3 regions of the Halodesulfovibrio oceani subsp. galateae genome follow, and region 3 is predicted to be linked to each of the others. Evidence: predicted binding sites of a transcription regulator. Region 3 holds the regulator's gene; each other region holds the start of a gene.
What was found. The regulator sigma-54, encoded in region 3, starts transcription at its own class of promoters, with help from an activator protein. The targets are predictions, from matches to a motif close to CTGGCACGGNNNNTGCTT.

Region 1 (6,328 bases), 250 kb from region 3:
TTAGTGGGTACTTCATACCAAGAAATTCGTATTTAGACTGCCCCATACGATGATACGGTAGCAACTCATAAGAAATGTTTTTTTGCACTGGTAACAGGGCAATGATTGCCTGAATATGTTCGGGTGTATCGTTAACTCCTGGAATGACAGGCGTCCGGACTAATATAGGTAACTCTGGAAAGTGGTACAGAACATTTGCAAGGTTTGTCAGAATTCTGTGGTTGCTTGCTCCGGTGCCTTTTTTATGCACGGCATCATCAGCGCATTTAACATCAAAAATGAGTTCATCCAGATAAGTGCATGCTTCATTTAGATCACCCCAATGACAGTAACCACACGTTTCCATAGCAGTGCGAATCCTTCTGCGTTTTGCTTCTTTCAGTAGCCCAATGGCAAATTGGGGTTGTGTCATCGCTTCCCCGCCACTTAGCGTCATTCCCCCCCCCGAACGAGTAAAGAATACGGCTTCTTTTTCAACCTCATCAATTACTTCAGTAACGGACTTACGTTCGCCATAGACCGTCAACGCATTCGATGGGCAGCTTGCTGCACATGTGTGGCATCGAACACATTTGGATGGGTCAATGCTGACGAGATGATCTTCTGTTGAGAAGATCGCCTGCTGCGGACATGCCTTGATACAGCGGGTACATTTTTCAGTAGTCAGGCATTTTTTTATATTAAATGCCAGTTGTGGTTTTGCTAATTGAGACTCAGGGTTACTGCACCAAGTGCAACGTAGCGGGCAGCCTTTAAGGAATACGGTAGTACGTATTCCTGCACCATCGTGAACTGAAAAATTCTGAATATTGAAAATGTAACCGTCGTTTTGAGTGTTCATGTCATGTCTCCAAACTAGCAAGTCGTAATCAAGTAAGGAGCAGGCATCACTGCTCCTTACTTGTTGGGAAGTTAGATTTCATCGTGCCCAGTTCTTTCAATAATGTCATTCTGAAGGTCACGGGAAAGGTCACAGAAGTAAGCAGAGTAGCCTGCGATGCGAACCAGCAGGTTGCGATAGTTATCTGGTTCTTTCTGGGCAGCGAGAAGTGTTTCGTGATTGATGATGTTGAATTGAATGTGCCAGAGGTGGAGGTCACACCAAGTTCGAATCATATCCACGATTTTTTGTGTGCCAGCATCACCTTCAACACTTTTCGGTGTGAGTTTAATGTTGAGGAGACGGGATGCACGGTTTTTCATTCCACGGTTTTTAGAATGGTAGTTGGACATAAGCACAGCAGTAGGGCCGTTGTGGTCTGCGCCGTGTGATGCGGAAGTGCCATCAGATAGTGCCGTCCATGCAAGACGTCCGTTGGGAGTAGCGGAAACGACTTTGCCGAACGGTACGTGTGATGTGACAGGAACGTAACGTACGTCGTAACTGATACCGCGTTTTTCAGAATACTTTGCAGCATAGGTTTGACACGCTTCGTCAATTTCTTTGGCAATAGAATCTACGTATTGGTTATTGTTGCCATAACATGGTGCTGAACGCAGCAGCTCGCGAACATCTTCTTTGCCTTCGAAGTTGTCTTTAAGCGCTTCAACAACTTCTTTCATGGTGAGTTTTTTATCTTCGAATACGAGCTTTTTGATTGCTGCAAGGGAATCGACAACCGTGCCATAACCTAGGAACTCGAAGTATGAATATTCAAGACCGCCTTCAATGTATTGGGATTGAAGATCCTTGCCTTCCTTCATACACAGGTCGTGCATGACGGATGCGAATGGAGTTGCAAAATGATGAGGGCGTATTGAATCTACAATAAACTGCTGACGGAAAGCCTTCACAAGAAGGTTTCGTTGCTGTTTAAGATAAGCGTTGTAGAATTCATCCCAATTCTCGAATTTATTTACGTCACCAGTTTCGAGACCGATAATTTCATCGCCGTATTTAAGCATACGACCATTGTACATGGTCATTTCTATTGCAGTCGCAAAGTTGATGTATGGGCAACCGGAAGTGTAGGTTTCGCTGTTAGGTAGACGAATTTCGGTGCAAGCGGAAACGGAGTAGTCCATCGCTTGATCGTGAGGAGCGCCTTTTGAAGTGTAGAGAGGAATTACTTCTTCATCGTTAATCAGTTTAGGGAAACCGGAACCGTCTTTAACGGTAAGGGCAATTTCCCAGAGAAATCGTTCTGGTGAGCGAGCGTGAATACGTGCCGCGAGATCCGGGTAGTTCAGTGGGAATTCGCGTTTAGACTCAAGGAGAAGGTAGCTAAGCTCATTTGTTGCATCTTCTCCTGCTGCGGTCTGACCACCGATAGTTACGGCTTCCCAGTGAGCGTAGCCTTCGTTGAAATCGTTACCCGTCGGGTTGATGTATAAATCAATGAACTGTGCCATTTCAACCCACATACATTCAAAAAGCTCAACAGCTTCTTCTTTAGTGATGACACCTGCTTTGATATCTTTTTTGTAGAATGGGAACAGGTACTGATCCATGCGGCCATTTGAAATGATTGCAGATGCTTTTTGTTCAATACGAGAGAATAGCTGAACAAACCACTGGGACTGCATAGCTTCACGGAAGTTGCGTGCCGGGTTTGCAGGTACGTGTTCGCAAATGTCTGCCATGAGAAGCAATTCTGCTTTACGTTTTTTGTCTGTAATTTCTTCAGCCTGTTTGCGTGCAAGATCTGCATGGCGGCGAGCCCAATGCATGATTGCGTCACAAATGATGACCATTGCTTCGTAGAACGGACGTTTTTCCCATGTTTCAACAGGGTCTTCTGCGTCAAGCTCGTTCATACGGGCAATTGCATCTTCTTTAATACCATTAAATCCAAGTTTCAGTACTTTGTCGTAATCGTGTACCCATTGGAGAGCAGAGCGGTAGGAAGATGATTCAGATACGACAAATTTGGAGCGCAGACCTTGATCGTCGTTGTATGTAACGCCACGCAGATCGTCTGGCAGAGCACCGTTAAGGTGCTCGTGGTAGGTTTGCCCCTCCCAGTATGTAGCGATTTCGTTTACGATGATTTCTACTTCTTCCGAATCAATTTTGAATGGAGATTTTTTACGTTTGTCCAGTCCACGAAGGCTGGTTGCGTAAAAATCACCGTCAAGTTCAGGGTAGAGGATGCCGTAACGTCCCTCTTTACCGGCACGGCCTGCGATGAGCTGATTTGGAGTAATGTATACAGTCATTTTCTCAGCACAGTTCATTAAAGCTTTTGCCCAACGAAGTACCAGAGGCTGGCTCTCTGTTTGTTTCATGGACTCTGTGAAAAAGCGTGCGCGTTCAATATCAATATGTGGAGTTGTCATGTGGAAGGTATCAAGAATACTGTATACGCGCTCACGACCTTCACGTGAATCAATGTTTTTTACGATACGTTCTTCTTGTGGGGAAAGACAACAATCGAATCGAGTCATGGTTTCCTCCTGAGGGTGGTCTGTAAAATAAATATAGTGGTAACCCAGCGCTGAGTTGGCACATGTATATTGGAGCTGCGTGCAGTGTGTATGTCGAATAAAGCAATAACAATGCCACCGATTTAATATCTTGAAATATATGATGAAAGTGAAAAGACGTGAAGATGTGCATGGCTAGTTGCAATGAAAAAACTATTGCAGACGTGCAATGGTTTTGATGTTTTATTCTTTTATTTTAAGTCATTACAATGTGTATTGCATTGCTGCTACTCGTGATTTGCTGCAATGCATGTGAGTATTAATTTATAGCTGAGAGATGTTTTTCCTTAAGAATGAAGTTCTGACTGGAAAATAATGAAAATTGTACTGAATCATTTGAAAATGGGAGAGAGCGGATGGCTGCTTTTGTGGCTTTGAGCTTGAAACAAAAAAATGTGGCAGAGTATATAATGTTAAATGTGGATTTGGACATTTTTTGGTGAGGCGTATGGTCAGGTCGGGATTAACTTGATTGGTGATATGTTGTTTTACAGTGGGTAGTTCAGAGCTGATTTCTGCAATGCGCTTTAAGAGTATAAAATTTGGATTTACCGGCGGAGTTATTGGAGCAACTGTGCTGTTTGAATGCAAAAAACCTATTAAAGCTCTAGTAATCAGGCGCATAGGTCATAAAAAAAACAGAGAATTTTTCTCTGTTTTTCTTTTTTTGTTTAGTGAGTACCTGTTCGCAAATACAGGAGTTGTGCACCACTGCAACAGTGTGCTGACTTTACTGAAAAGCGGCTGTGCGCGTTGATATTCAAAAACTTTTCAACACAGAACATAGTATGGAGAAGAAAAGTGCTGCATCGGTGCAATAGTTGATGCGAATTGCATATAGTAAGGTTTATCCCCTATCCGCCTGTACTTCCATTTAATTGTGAACAGATTTTTGTATGTTCTGTTGCATGCGTGCACTACTATTCTTTCAATAAAGTAACAGCTGACGATCTGCCTAATAGTGTGAACGGTTTTTAAGAATAGGCCAACTTTTTGTATGATTAGCTACAGGTATATTACCGTTTGCTTGTTTATTAGAATCTCAAAATAAAGTTGTGATGGAATAGGAAGTTAGAAATAAACAAGGAATGATAACTGCTATCGTTTATTTTAGATTGTTTTGATCATGAATTTTAACTCTTATTTAGGGTTTCATAAAGGCACTCAATTTGCAAATTATGATCAAAAGGAATGAATGAAATGACAATAGATGTTGTCATTCATGCTGTCCCCGTACAGTAGCGTTCAGTTATTTGGGCTAAATGAACTGGACTAATCATCTCCGAAGTTCTCAATAAAGTTTGCAGACTTTAGAGAACTTTCCATAGCAATTCTTAAAGAGGAGATCACATGAGGCGCGTAATTACTTTACTAGTGGCTTTTATTCTTGTTGCAAGCGTGGCAGTGGCAAATGCAGTAGAATACAAGAGTACAAGAATTCTTGCTGCGACTTCAAACCCCAATGGTAGCTTGCATGCTACTGCATTGGAGCGTTTTAAGAAAATTGTGGAAGAAGAATCCGGCGGCAAAGTTCAGGTTCTGCTTTTCCTCGGTGGATCAATGGGTGACGAGCAGGCAAACGTAAAGCAACTTCGTTCTGGGGAGTTACACGTTGCTGCTCTTGCTGCTGGTAACCTTACTCCCTTTTCTCCAAAGGCTTCAGTTCTAGTTCTTCCGTATCTATTCCCTGAAATTGCTGACGCATATAAGCTTCTCGGTAACGATAAGTTTATTGATGAACTTGCCGATGGCGTTGCCGAAGAAAGTAGCACACGACCTCTTTCTTGGCTTGTCGGCGGGTACCGTGTGTTGACTAACTCTAAGAAGCCAGTTGTTACAATGGGAGATCTTAAGGGGCTTAGAATTCGTGTACCTGCTGTTCCTGTTCAGCTTGAATCTTTCCGTTCATGGGGTGTTGAACCACATCCTTTAGCATGGTCTGAAACTTTTAATGCTCTTCAGCAGGGCGTTGCAGATGGTCAGGAAAACCCACATTCCATTAACCGTGACCAGAAGTTTTGGGAAGTTCAGAAATACATCTCTGACCTTCACTATATGCTGTGGGTAGGTCCAATTCTCGTATCAGAACGTTGGTACCAAAGTCTTGATCCAACAACAAAATCTCTTATTAACAAAGCAGCAAAGCAGGCTGCTGTGTATGAATGGAATTGGGTCGCTGAACAAAACAAAAAATCTCTTCAGGCGTGCATTGATCATGGTATGCAATTCAATACTCTTGAAGATGAGGATGAGTGGATGATTCGTGCTCGCCAGCTCTGGCCTTCCTTTTACGAAAGGATTGGTGGCAAATCTAAAATTGATGAAGCTCTCACGATTATGGGTCAGAAGTAAGAATACACTCTAAGGGGGGAGGGATCCAATCCCCCTTTATTAAAAAAAAGATAGTTACCATGAAAATATTGAAAAAAATTATTGATAACTTCGAAGAGTGTGCCTGTGCTTCGCTAGTTGCTGTAATGGTGATGAGCCTTACACTTCAGGTCGCTGTACGTATGATGTATGGTTCGTCAATTGCGTGGACCGAAGAGCTTTCTCGTTACAGTTTTATTTGGTCCGTATATATGGGGGGCGTATTAGCTGCTAAACGCGGAGAGCATGTACGCATCACTGCTCAGTTTATGTATCTTCCTCGTGCTCTTAAGGAACATGTATTAATAGTTACAGATGGCTTGTGGGTCGCTGCAAACTTCTTCATTGCCTACCAATCATACGTTGCTCTTGGTGATGCGATGGCGTTCCCGGAGTATTCTCCAACTCTCGGCATTGTAAAAGGCTATGTTGAGCTAATTATTCCTATCAGCTTTGTAATGATGAATATCCGTATCATTTCTAGGTATGTAACACATTGGAGAAGCGGAACGTTGTATGAACTTACCCGCAT
Region 2 (6,328 bases), 1.6 Mb from region 3:
TTTTTCCCGTTCCAGCAAAGGTAAAATGAAAGTATGGTAACCGTAATTGAAAGCGTGAGGGCCATATCTGTCATCACAGCACCGCTGGAAATAAAGAACATTCCACAGGTTGCGAGTACTATCCCAGTGAGAAGTGGGCTAATTTTATGATAGGAAGCAAACATCATAGCCATTCCGATAGTAACAAGGCCGGCTAACCAGTGCGGAAAGCGGATTGCGAATTCGGATTGGCCAAACAACTTTAGGCCTAGCGCACTCATCCACGTGAATAAAGGGGGTTTGCCCCAGAATGGAACGTTGTAATCAAACTGAGGGGTGAGCCAGTTGCCTGTTTCAACCATCAAGCGTGCCATTTCCCCATAACGTGCCTCGGTTGTGTCCATAAGTGGGTACAGGCCCAGCGAAAGAAGCCTCATCAGTAGAAAAATTGCTAAGATAGCAAGTAAGTGTATTTTTTTTAGGCCCATTGTTTATCTTTATATTCTAAATGAGTTGCAGGCTGATCAAGAATTTGATCAATGACGTAGGTTGGACGTCCTTTAGATTCGATAAAAATTCTCCCAATGTATTCGCCTAAAAGGCCTATACAAAGCAATTGAACCCCTCCCAAGCCTAGCTGGACTACCATTAATGATGGGTAGCCTTGAACTGGCTCGCCTGATGCCAGTGTTTTTATGATTACCCAAAAACCATACGTAAAAGCACCGGTGGCTATTAACGTTCCAAGTACAGTTGCAATTCGTAATGGGCGGATTGAAAATGAAGTTATTCCATTCATGGCCAGTCCCATGAGTTTGAAATAATTCCATTTAGTTTTTCCAGAAAATCGAGGGTCACGATCAAATTGCAGAGTTGTTTGAACAAATCCAGGCCAAGAAAACAGGCCTTTCATGTATCGATTCTTTTCAGGAAGGGTATTGATATGTTCAACTACAGTGCGGCTAATTAGTCGAAAATCACCCACATTTTCAGGGATATGTAGTTCGGAAAGCATGTTTATGAGTTTATAGAACGTTGCTGCAGAAAAACGTTTAAACTTTGTTTCTCCGTGTCGTACGGCACGCTGCATATTTACAACGTCATAGCCCTTTTCCCATTGTTCAAGCATTTGCGGAATGAGCTCAGGAGGGTCTTGCAGGTCTGCGTCTAGAATGACAACTGCTTGCCCACGAGTGTTTCGAAGACCTGCGGTCATTGCAGCCTCTTTGCCAAAATTTCTACTTAAGCAGACGTACCTTACTGTGCTTGACGTAGGTAAGGCGTTTGTAATTATTTTTTGGCTGTTATCGTAACTACCATCATTGATATAAACGATTTCTGTTTTCTCTTGGATTGCATCAAGAACAGCTGTGAGCCTTTCATGGAATGCTGGCAATACTTCTTCTTCATTGAAAAAAGGGACAACAACTGAAAGCTTTATGTCAGATTTCTTAAAATCATCTGACTTTTGAAAATAGTCTGATTCTGATTTTTTGTTTTTCATAAGTTGTTTCTGCTGCAGATTTAACAATGTGGCTGAACTTATTGTGTTTTTTGAATAGTTTTAAATTTATTCTTTGCATTGTTTATAGATAGGAAGCAATGAGAAGTGTCAGGTTTATTTTAAAATTGCCTTCATGGATAATTCTGCGACAAATTTGTAGGGCTAGTTAAGCAAAGATTTTTGATGGAATGAAGTGTTTTGAAAGGTGTAGACTTAGTGTAAGTTTTCTTTTTTTCATGTCATTTATGCCACCTGTGTTTTTGTTGAAGTCTTGAAAATCAAGAACTGAACAGTATCTGCTATATATTACCTCTTCCTTTCACGCAGATGACAGAGGGGGAATGTTCCTTGAGGATGCTAAGCAAAAAAAGCTCTTACGCGAAAGTGTAAGAGCTTTTTTGCTTTTAAATTTCCGAAGTGTAAGGCGTTGTTTGTCTATTCTAGATTGCATCAGCATTATCTTTATTGCTGTCTTTTTCGCGCCATCTCAAAGCTGTTTTCCGTACTGGTGTGTGGTGCTGAGAATATCTATTGTTTGATCTCATCTGGTTTCTAAGAGTCGTGTTTAGCTTTTTAAAAGATTCCCCACCGTTCATCTTATGGGTCTATTTTAATGTCGGAATATGAAGCTGCTTGACAAAAAGAATGTGACTCCATGGAAAATTTAATTGACTGCTTGGTCAGTTAAATTTTCCATGGAGGGCAACTTTGAGACCACAAAAAGGAAAGCAGAAAATATTTTATTCTGCCATGACCCTGTTCGCACAGCAGGGATATTTTGCAACAACAATTGAACAAATTACAAAACATGCAGGTGTCTCTAAGGGGCTTGTTTATAATTATTTTCCCAGCAAGGAGTCATTGCTGATAGGTCTTTTTGAACAGGCAACACAAGCTATGCAAGAAAACGTCGAGCTGTTGAGCAAGACAAAGAATTTAGAAGACTCGATCTCATTATTTATTGACAGTTTCTTTTCTTTTTTAGTTAACGAAAGGCAATTTTTGAAATTCCAGCTCACTTTAATGCTCATACCGGAATTAAATAAAATTTTGCGGGTGGTAATAAAAAAACGAGCCGAATTTTTGTTGAACTTGGTGTCTGAATGGTTAGTGCAATTGAAAATTCCTGAAGCACAGCAAAAAGCGCGATTGGTTCTCGCACTGCTTGACGGTGTCTCCCTTCATTATCTATCAATTTATGAGAATTACCCACTGCCTTCTATGAAGGTTTCAGTAAAAAACTCGCTCTTAAAGCTAGTTAGCTAGCATCAGAAGAACAAAAAATAATGAGAGATAGTCGATGAATGTTACTAATGGAGTTAAGGAAGAGTACGGAAAAATTACTGAATTATGGGAAGCGTCTGTAAGAGCAACACATAGTTTCTTAACCGAAGAAGATATTCAATTTTTCAAGCCGCTAATTAAAAATGAATACTTGGCAGCTGTTGTACTGCGTTGCGCGAAAGATGAAGAAGGAAAAATACACGGCTTTCTTGGTGTCGCAGAAGGGAATATTGAAATGTTATTCGTCGACCTTAAAAGCTTTAAAAATGGCATTGGTAAGTTGTTACTAAATTATGCTCTCAACGAACTTGGAGCTACAAAGGTTGACGTGAACGAGCAAAATCATAACGCACTAAAATTTTATGAGCATATGGGGTTTAAAGTTATAAGTCGCTCGCCGGTTGATGGATTTGGCAAGCCCTATCCATTGCTTCACATGGAGCTCAAGTAACGGTTCCTCCTAATATCAAGCTACAAAATTCGTCCAGTCTTGTTTGTATAAGCACTTGCAGATCTATTTGCTACGGGTGTTTTTTGTTATGTATCTATCGGGTACATTCTTTGAGTGATCAAATAATCTTGACTCATTGCATGCAATTTGTTTCTTTGCAGAACTTTTGCATGCAATGTTGTTCATATTGCAGAGAAGTTGTCTTGTGTTTACTGTTTAATATTTTGTTTTCATTGAACTAATCTAAATATTTCAAATGGCATGAATCATGCTGATATCATAATTATGCAACACATTACTACTACCTGTCCTTACTGCGGCGTTGGCTGCGCTTTGTCTTTGAATGTTGAAGATGAGCGCATTGTCAGTGTTTCTCCGGGGCCAGAGCCTTCTGTTAACCAAGGTGCACTTTGTTCAAAGGGGCGGTTTGGATTTGACTTTGTTCATCATAAAGATCGACTGACAACACCGCTGATTCGTAAAGACGGAGAACTTGTTCCGGCTTCATGGGATGAGGCTCTTGAACTGGTTGCAACGCGGTTTTCTCAGATTGCTTCCTCTCATGGTCCAGACGCATTGGGCGGTTTCAGTAGTGCCCGCTGCACCAATGAAGAGAACTATCTTTTTCAGAAATTTTTTCGCGCAGGGTTCGGTACTAATAATATCGATCACTGCGCACGACTTTGACACGCTCCGACAGTGGCCGGTCTGGCCACATCACTTGGAAGCGGGTCTATGACGAATTCTATTCGAGAATTGTGGGATATGGGTACAGGGGATTGTGTTTGCATTATCGGCACCAATACCACGGCATGCCATCCGGTAATCGGACTGGGAATGATGGAAGCCAAGCGCAATGGCGCTAAGCTGATTGTCATTGATCCTCGTGAGATAGATCTCGCTCGTGAGGCAGATGTCTGGTTGCGGCTTCGTCCTGGTACAGATACTGCGCTACTGTCTGCTATTGCTCTCGAGATCCTTAATACCGGTCTGGTTGATGTCCCAACCGTAGCCGCAGAGAATGAGGGTTTCGGAATGTTCCGTAAGGGGCTTAGAGATTTTGATGCAGAGATAGTCTCGTCCGTTTCAGAAGTATCCGTTGCAGGCATACGCAAGGCAGCACAGTGCATCGCTCGATCTAAAAATACTGCTTTCTATTACACGATGGGAATCACCCAACATACCACCGGAACAAGCAATGTTCTGGCTGTCTCAAACCTCGCTCTTTTGACTGGCAATATTGGTCGTCCAAAAACAGGAGTAAACCCTCTTCGCGGACAGAATAATGTTCAGGGTTCTTGTGACATGGGCGCGTTGCCTAACGTGCTGACAGGCTATCGTTCAGTGAAAGACGATGCGGTTAGGGCTATTTTCGAAGAAAAATGGGGCGCAGAACTTCCACCTGCAATTGGGATGACCATTCCTCAAATGTTTACTGCCATTGAGGAAGATCGTTTTAAGGGCTTATATGTTTTTGGTGAAAACCCAATGCGAAGTGATCCGGATATTACTCATGTGGAACATTGCCTGAAGAATGTCGATTTTTTGGTCGTTCAGGATATTTTTCTGACAGAGACTGCCAAGCTTGCTGATGTGGTGCTCCCCGGAGCTAGTTTTGCGGAAAAAGATGGAACATTTACCAGTACAGAAAGAAGAGTTCAGCGAATACGACAAGCTGTCTCCCCCGTAGGCAACAGTCTTCCAGATTGGAAAATTATTGCTGAATTGCTGGAACGAATCGGGCGGCCGGAACGGTATGCAGATGTTGAAGCTGTGTTTAATGAAATGTGTCAGCTTACGCCAACCCACACTGGCATTACATATGAAAGGCTGGAAAGCGGTGGCATTCAGTGGCCGTGTCCGAATGAACAGCACCCGGGAACACCAATCCTACATGTAGGGCAGTGTATGCGTGGCGCAGGCAAGTTTGTGCCGCTTACTCATAGAGAACCTGCTGAACTTCCAGACGCTGAATACCCGTTGACGCTTACAACAGGCCGTGTCGTTGCTCATTACCATACTGCAACAATGACCAGACGATGCTTTGGGCTTGCAGGCACATGGCCTGAAGAGCTGGTAGAGGTTCATCCTTCCGACGCAGCAACGTATGGAATTGTTGACGGAGAATTGCTTGAGGTTCGTTCCCGCCGTGGTGCTGCAAAGGGCAGGGCTTGGGTGACTCGCCGAGTTCGTCCGGGACTAGTCTTCATGACGTTTCATTTTTCCGAGAGTCCGGCCAACATACTTACTACATCAGCAGCCGACCCTGTGACCGGTACTCCGCAGCTTAAAGTTTGCGCTGTATCTATCCGTAAAATTTCTGATGATGCGCAAGCAGTGAATTCAGTAGACATAGAGGAACACTTGTCATGCCAACCCGTTTAAATCCCTTCATCCTTGCAACAGCTTCCAGATGCATAGGTTGCCGAGCATGTGAGCTTGCCTGTGCTGCCGCACATGTACAGGGCGGAGTTTCCGTCGGAAGTATTCATGCCCCCCTTACTCCTAGATTGTACCTGACCTGCGCTGGAGATGTTCGTGTTCCGATCGGTTGTCGGCATTGTGAAGATGCTCCTTGTGCAGCGGTGTGCCCTAATGCTGCGATTTATCGCACCGAGAATGGCGTGCAGGTTGATGAAAGCCGCTGCGTAGGTTGCAAGACTTGTCTGGTTACCTGTCCAGTAGGGGCTATGGAAATGGCGCAAATTTGGGAAACAGGAAAGCCGGCCATGCGCCGAGTGACTGATCCTCAGTCTCCTGAAAGTTTTACTGTTGAACCTGCTCTGTTAGCCAGCAAGTGTGACCTTTGCAAAGATCGGAAAGCTGGACCGGCGTGCGTCGAGGCCTGTCCTAAAGATGCCTTAACGTTAATCAACCCTGCAAAAATTAAAAACCGCCGCAATGTTGAGGCAGCACTGGCCTTGGCTGGCTTTAGTGCCAGAGCTGGAGAAGAATTCTAATGACTATTTCATCCCAAATCGTTTCCATCGATCCTTTACTTTGTACCGGTTGTCGTCGTTGTGCGGAAGTGTGTCCTGTAGATGCTATTGTCGGGAAACAGTACGAACCTCAGGTGATTGATGCATCCCGTTGCGTAATGTGCGGGCAGT
Region 3 (6,328 bases):
TGTAATGCAAATTCCGGCATTCTTATGCCGCCAGACAAGCCTGCTTATTGCCGCAGCCAAAACTGGTCGCGTTATAAATGTTAAAAAAGGGCAGTTTGTAGCCCCGTGGGATATGAAGCCAGCACTGGATAAATTATTCTCAACGGGCAACAAAAATATAATGCTCACAGAACGTGGCGCATCTTTTGGATATAACAACCTTGTTGTAGATTTCCGCTCATTCCCTATCATGCAGTCTTACGGCGTGCCTGTAGTATTCGATGCAACACACTCAGTTCAACTTCCGGGCGGACAGGGTGGTACTTCCGGCGGTGACCGATCTTTTGTACCTCGTCTTTCCCGGGCTGCTGTTGCCGCAGGCGTTAACGGCGTATTTATTGAAACACACCCTGATCCAGACAATGCACTTTGTGATGGCCCTAACAGCTGGCCTGTTGCTAAATTACCTCATCTTCTGCGTGACCTTTCTGCACTCTGGAGCATGAATTATGAATGCTAAGAACCTAGCCAAGGATATTAAACTCATTGTCCTTGATTGTGATGGCGTGCTCACCGATGGTGGGCTATACTACGACCATGAAGGCAACGTGACCAAACGGTTCAATGTGCTTGATGGACTTGGTATCAAGGCCGCTCAAGCTTGCGATCTGGTAATCGGAGTAATCACAGGGCTAGATGCAAAATCTGTTGCGACCCGTATGAACGATCTCGGAATTACTGATTATTATGCCGGTCATTTAAAAAAAATGGTATGCATTGAAGAAATCAGAGAAAAGTACAATCTAGAATGGCAACAGATTGCATATGTTGGGGATGACTGGATTGACTTAGCGCCAATGCGTAAAGTAGGGCTCCCAATTGCTGTGGCAAACGCAATGCCAGAAGTAAAAGAGGTCGCCGTATTAGAAACCAAAACCGCTGGCGGACACGGTGCTGTTCGCGAAGCGCTCAATTTTATTATGAACGCTCAAGGAAAACTTGAGGGTATTGTTAACTCTATAGGTGGTTAAATGAGAAAGTGGTTGATTTGGGGGGCATTGTTAGCCTTACTTGGCGGCGGCTTATTCTATCTGCAAAGCTCTGTGGAAGAGGAAATTGCAGAAAGAGTAAGTGAAGCCATTGGTAATGATGCTAAAACAAATGTTGATCTTTCTTTAAAAGGTATTGAGCTGAAGCAGGGTGAAGCAGGCAAAGAACTGTGGACCCTGAAAGCGACTAATGGCTGGTATCAGAAAGACAAGAGCATTATTGATCTTGCTGAACCGGACATCATGTACTTTGTTCAACCGGACCGTGACCAAGTGCACATTGTGGCACCAAACGGCACTATTAACCAAAATAAAGGTGTCGCCCGTTTATGGGGCGATGTAAAAGTAACCAACCAGAAAGGCACAATTACAAGTAGTGAGCTTACTTTTGAAGATAAAAAGAAACTACTCATTATGACAGGTAATGTTGTCTTCACTGGTGAAGGTTTTGACGGTTCTTCCGACGATGCAAGTTGGAATTTAAATGAAAATACGATCACAGCAACCGGTAATGTGGTTGTAAAATTCCGTGCTAAACAGCTGAACGACGCGACTGGTGGAGAAAAATAATGAAAGCTCTGTTCCGAATTCTGGTGTTATCTATTTGCATCTTTACAATCACAAACACCGCCACCATGGCAGCACCCGCTGAAGATGACGTAAAAGTCACCTCTGAAAAAATGACGTACAGCGCAGACGGACAAACCGTCGTGTTTACCGGAAACGTTGTTGTAAAACACCCAGAAGCTGATATGTGGGCAAATAAAGTTACCGTCTATTTGCTAAGCGATAAGAACGCAGCAAAATCCGATGCGACTGGTGACGTCAACCCAGGTAAAATTGAAAAAATTGTCTCAGAAGGTAATGTTCGCATCAAAATGGAGCAGAACAGACGAGGCACCTGTGATGTTGCAACCTACACCCTCAAAGATGAATTGCTTGTTATGACTGGTTCACCCAAATTAAGTGAAGGTAAAAACACCATCGCCGGCAACGTCATCAAATTCTGGGTAAAAGAAAACCGCAGTGAAGTACTCGGTTCTTCTAATCAGCCTGTAGAAGCAATTTTCTCAGCACCAGGTAAGGCAAAAAAATAAATGTCTATTATCCAAGCTGAAGGACTTTGCAAAATTTACGGCAAGCGTGAGGTTGTCCGCAATATCAATCTGCAAATGCAGCAGGGTGAAATTGTGGGACTTCTTGGCCCTAACGGCGCTGGTAAAACAACAACATTCTACATGCTCATTGGTATTGTTAAACCCAATGCCGGTGTGGTTCGTGTAGATGATATGGAAGTCACCGACTGGCCGTTGCACGAACGTGCGCGAATCGGCTTGAGCTATCTTCCTCAGGAAAGCTCTGTTTTCAAAAAACTCACAGTCTCTCAGAACTTGCAGTTGATTTTGGAACAAACAGAACTGTCCCGTGATGATCAGAAAAAACGTGAAGAAGAACTGATGGAAGAATTCGGTATCACACATATTCGTGATACTCACGCCATGCATATTTCCGGCGGTGAACGTCGCCGCCTTGAAATTGCCCGCGCGTTAATCCGAGATCCTAAGTTTATTCTTCTCGATGAGCCATTTGCAGGCATTGACCCACTCGCTGTAGATGACATTCAGGACATCATCCGTAAACTGCGTGACAAAGGAATGGGCGTGCTCATTTCCGACCACAACGTTAGGGAAACATTAAAAATTTGTGATAGAGCTAACCTTGTTTACGAAGGTCAAATAATTCTTTCCGGTACGCCGCAAGAGATTGTTGATAACCCAAAGGCGCGTAGCGTCTACCTTGGAGAAGGTTTTAGTCTCTAGTATCTTGATAAAAAATATAATTTGCGCCCTCGCAATAACGAAAAGCCCGTCCAACGGGCTTTTTTCTTGGTTGCATATAACGTTCCTATGTGGCAAAAAAGAGGTCAGTTATCTGATTTGGAATGTTTTTTGATAGGCAGTACTCATACATTATATTTCAGCTTTTTAGCTAGTCGAACCACATAGGACATTCTTATATATGGCTCTTGAACTTCGCCAACAATTAAAGCTTGCCCAGCAGCTTGTAATGACCCCGCAATTGCAGCAGGCAATCAAACTGCTGCAGCTTTCTCGCGTGGAACTTGCTGAAACCGTTCAGCAAGAGTTGCTGGAGAATCCTTTTTTGGAAGAGTCCTTGGAAGAAACCGCTAATCCAGACAAAACTTCTGCTAAAGAACAGCGTAAAGATGAACAGGAAGCTTATGACAAAGAGCTTTCTTCTAACGCTGACTGGGAAGATTATCTGGGTGATTTCTCAAGTACCACCAAACAGGTTTCAATGCGGGAAACTGAAGCATTAGAGGAAATGAGCTCATTTGAAGCTCGTCTTGCTCCTGCTCCAACGTTAGACGGTCATCTGTACTGGCAATTAATGCTTTCTCCACTCTCAGAAGAGCAAATTCGTGTTGGAGAAATCATCATTGGCAGCATCAGCTCTAATGGGTACCTACATGTATCTACAGAAGAGCTGTCACAGATTGCTCAAAGCGATCCTGAAACAGTGGAACAGCTTATTGAGCATATTCAACAATTTGACCCTGTAGGGGTTGCTGCTCGCACTCCGCAGGAATGCCTGCTTGTTCAGGTAAAAGCTCTCAATTACGATCGTGACCCAATTCTTGTAGATATTATTACTAATCATCTTGAAGACCTAGAGAAGCGTCGTTACAAACCACTTGCTCGAAAATACAAAATTTCCCTTGAAGATCTCAGAGAGTACCTAGATGTAATCCAGAGCCTTGACCCTATGCCGGGGGCACGGTTCGGTGGAGGAGAAGCACAATATGTTTCTCCAGACGTTTACATCTATGAGTACGAAAAAGAATTCGTTATCGTTCTCAATGAAGATGGTTTACCACAATTACAACTCAGTGAATTAACAGAGCAACTCCCGAAAACTACTAACGCTGAAGAAAAAGATTATTATCAGGACAAGATGCGTTCTGCCTCCTGGCTGATAAAAAGTCTGTACCAACGGCAACGAACTTTATATAAAGTAGTTGAGAGTATTGTTAAATATCAAAGAGAATTCTTCCTTAATGGTGTTACATCGTTAAAGCCGCTAATTCTTAAAGATATTGCAGATGATATTGGCATGCACGAATCAACGGTAAGCCGTATCACCACAAGTAAGTACATTTCGACCCCGCACGGTATTTTTGAACTGAAGTTCTTCTTCAACAGTGCAATTGGCCTTGATGATGGTAGTCAGGTCGGATCGGAGAGCGTAAAAGCCCTCATTAAAAAGCTTATTAGTGAAGAAAATACAAAAAAACCACTCAGCGATGAAAAAATCGGTGAGATTTTGAAAGAAAAACTGCAGGTTAACATTGCACGAAGAACTGTAGCTAAATACCGTACCGCAATGAATATCCCTTCATCATCCAAGAGAAAGGTGGTATTCTAAAAGCGAAACCAGCTGACTCACAGGGTTTCAAAAGTATCCAATTAGGAGGCACCATGAACATCGCATTCACATTCAAAAACTTTGAGCCTTCCAATCACCTAAAAGCTTATGCCAAACGACGCTTCAGCAAGCTTGGCAGATTCTTACCGAACCCTGAACACTTGGAAATGCAAGTCTCACTTTCTGTTGACAATTTCCGCCACAAAGCCGAAATTTCACTTGTATCGGATAACTTAACTCTATCCGCTACTGAACAGTCTGAAGACATGTATGCAACCGTTGATCTTGTTCGCGATAAACTTAAAGCACAGATCATACGTCGTACGGAAAAACTGCAAACGAAACGCAAGGGTGCAGAAAAGTTTGTTCTAGAAGGTACTATCCCTCCAGAAGAAGCAGTAGAGGCGGAACGAACCATCATTGGTATGGATAATTTTATACCGAAACCGATGGATCTTGACGAAGCCGCTATGCAGCTTGATGCACTTGATTATGACTTCCTTGTTTTTCTTAATGCTGAAACTGAACGGGTAAATGTGATCTACCGCCGAAAAGATAAGAATTTCGGCCTGATTGACCCCGTTTTCTAGGAAAAGTAATGAAACTGGGTGAATACCTAGAAAAAGAACTTGTACTGCCAGAGCTAACCGCCAGCACCAAACAAGAGGCGCTGGCGGAGCTCTTGGCTCCTGTCGTTGAAAAAAACCCATCCCTTGATGCTGAAGAAGTTTTTAACGTGCTTATGGAACGAGAAGCTCTCGGAACCACAGGTATTGGTAATGGCATTGCCATTCCTCACGGAAAACTTCCAGCACTCGATAAAATAGTAGTAGTAGCCGGTCGAAGCTTCGATGGGCTGGACTTTGATGCACTTGATCAAAAACCTTGTAAGATTTTCTTCATGGTTCTTGCTCCAGAAAACGTAGCAGGTACACACCTGCGCATCCTTGCCCAAATTTCGCGACTCCTGAAAGATGAAGATTTCAAACAATTATTTATGGAATCTGATAGTCAGGAAACTTTGTGGAACCTTTTATCTGCTGCGTAACATGAGTATTTTATGATTTCTGCATCTCAACGTACTATTCCTGTGATCATTATTGCCGGACTCTCCGGAGCTGGTAAAAGTAGCGCGCTAAAAGTCTTTGAAGACATGGCATACTACACTATTGATGGACTTCCGATGTCTATGACATCGCAATTTATGGAAGTTCTTACAGGCTGTGGACTTGAGAGCTATAAAGGAATTGTGCTTGGAGTTGATGGTCGGCAGTGTTCATTTAAAGATGAATGGGCAATGACTATCGATGCATTAGTTGCAGCCGGATATTCACCCACTGTCATCTTTCTTGAATCACGTGCAGATATTATCCTGCGCCGATACAAAGAAACAAGACGACCACATCCTTTTGAAGGAAACGGTATCGGCCTTGAACAGGCCATGACGAATGAACGTGCCCTCATGGCACCTGCACGTTCAGAAGCAGACTTTATTTTTGATACATCAGAGTATTCTATTCATGACTTGCGCCGTGTGTTGCAACGCAGATGGCAGTCAGAAGAAAACAATGCAAAAGGTCTTAAAGTTCATATCATGAGCTTTGGATTTAAGCACAGTACCCCTTCTGAGGCAGACATGATTTTTGATTTACGCTTTTTACCAAACCCATACCATAATCTTGAACTACGCAAATACAGTGGACAAGATGACCCAGTTGTTGCCTACGTTTTAGAAAACAGTATGGGGCAGACGTATTTAAAAAAGCTTGAAGATTTATTGCACTTTACGCTTCTGCAAATGGAAAAAGAAGGGCGGTATCGCATCACCATAGCCTTTGGCTGTACTGGTGGAC

Region 1: hpsG ((2S)-3-sulfopropanediol dehydratase) is a predicted target of sigma-54. The motif match lies at 3,488-3,505, and genes of this name have one in related genera.
Region 2: fdhF (formate dehydrogenase subunit alpha) is a predicted target of sigma-54. The motif match lies at 3,475-3,492, and genes of this name have one in related genera.

What each region holds. Positions count from the first base shown of each region.
Region 1 covers NZ_AP042453.1:1,259,657-1,265,984, forward strand. Annotated here, with positions in the region: gene hpsH ((2S)-3-sulfopropanediol dehydratase activating enzyme) at 1-841, opposite strand, end outside; gene hpsG ((2S)-3-sulfopropanediol dehydratase) at 913-3,387, opposite strand; gene ACZ5V1_RS05790 (TRAP transporter substrate-binding protein) at 4,777-5,778, shown strand; gene ACZ5V1_RS05795 (TRAP transporter small permease) at 5,838-6,328, shown strand, end outside.
Region 2 covers NZ_AP042453.1:3,993,679-4,000,006, forward strand. Annotated here, with positions in the region: gene ACZ5V1_RS17460 (ArnT family glycosyltransferase) at 1-467, opposite strand, end outside; gene ACZ5V1_RS17465 (glycosyltransferase family 2 protein) at 458-1,483, opposite strand; gene ACZ5V1_RS17470 (TetR/AcrR family transcriptional regulator) at 2,192-2,749, shown strand; gene ACZ5V1_RS17475 (GNAT family N-acetyltransferase) at 2,784-3,218, shown strand; gene fdhF (formate dehydrogenase subunit alpha) at 3,504-5,603, shown strand; gene ACZ5V1_RS17485 (4Fe-4S dicluster domain-containing protein) at 5,588-6,178, shown strand; gene ACZ5V1_RS17490 ([Fe-Fe] hydrogenase large subunit C-terminal domain-containing protein) at 6,178-6,328, shown strand, end outside.
Region 3 covers NZ_AP042453.1:1,513,767-1,520,094, forward strand. Annotated here, with positions in the region: gene kdsA (3-deoxy-8-phosphooctulonate synthase) at 1-499, shown strand, start outside; gene ACZ5V1_RS06650 (KdsC family phosphatase) at 489-1,010, shown strand; gene lptC (LPS export ABC transporter periplasmic protein LptC) at 1,011-1,598, shown strand; gene ACZ5V1_RS06660 (LptA/OstA family protein) at 1,598-2,125, shown strand; gene lptB (LPS export ABC transporter ATP-binding protein) at 2,126-2,848, shown strand; gene rpoN (RNA polymerase factor sigma-54) at 3,048-4,475, shown strand; gene hpf (ribosome hibernation-promoting factor, HPF/YfiA family) at 4,529-5,065, shown strand; gene ACZ5V1_RS06680 (PTS sugar transporter subunit IIA) at 5,074-5,523, shown strand; gene rapZ (RNase adapter RapZ) at 5,536-6,328, shown strand, end outside.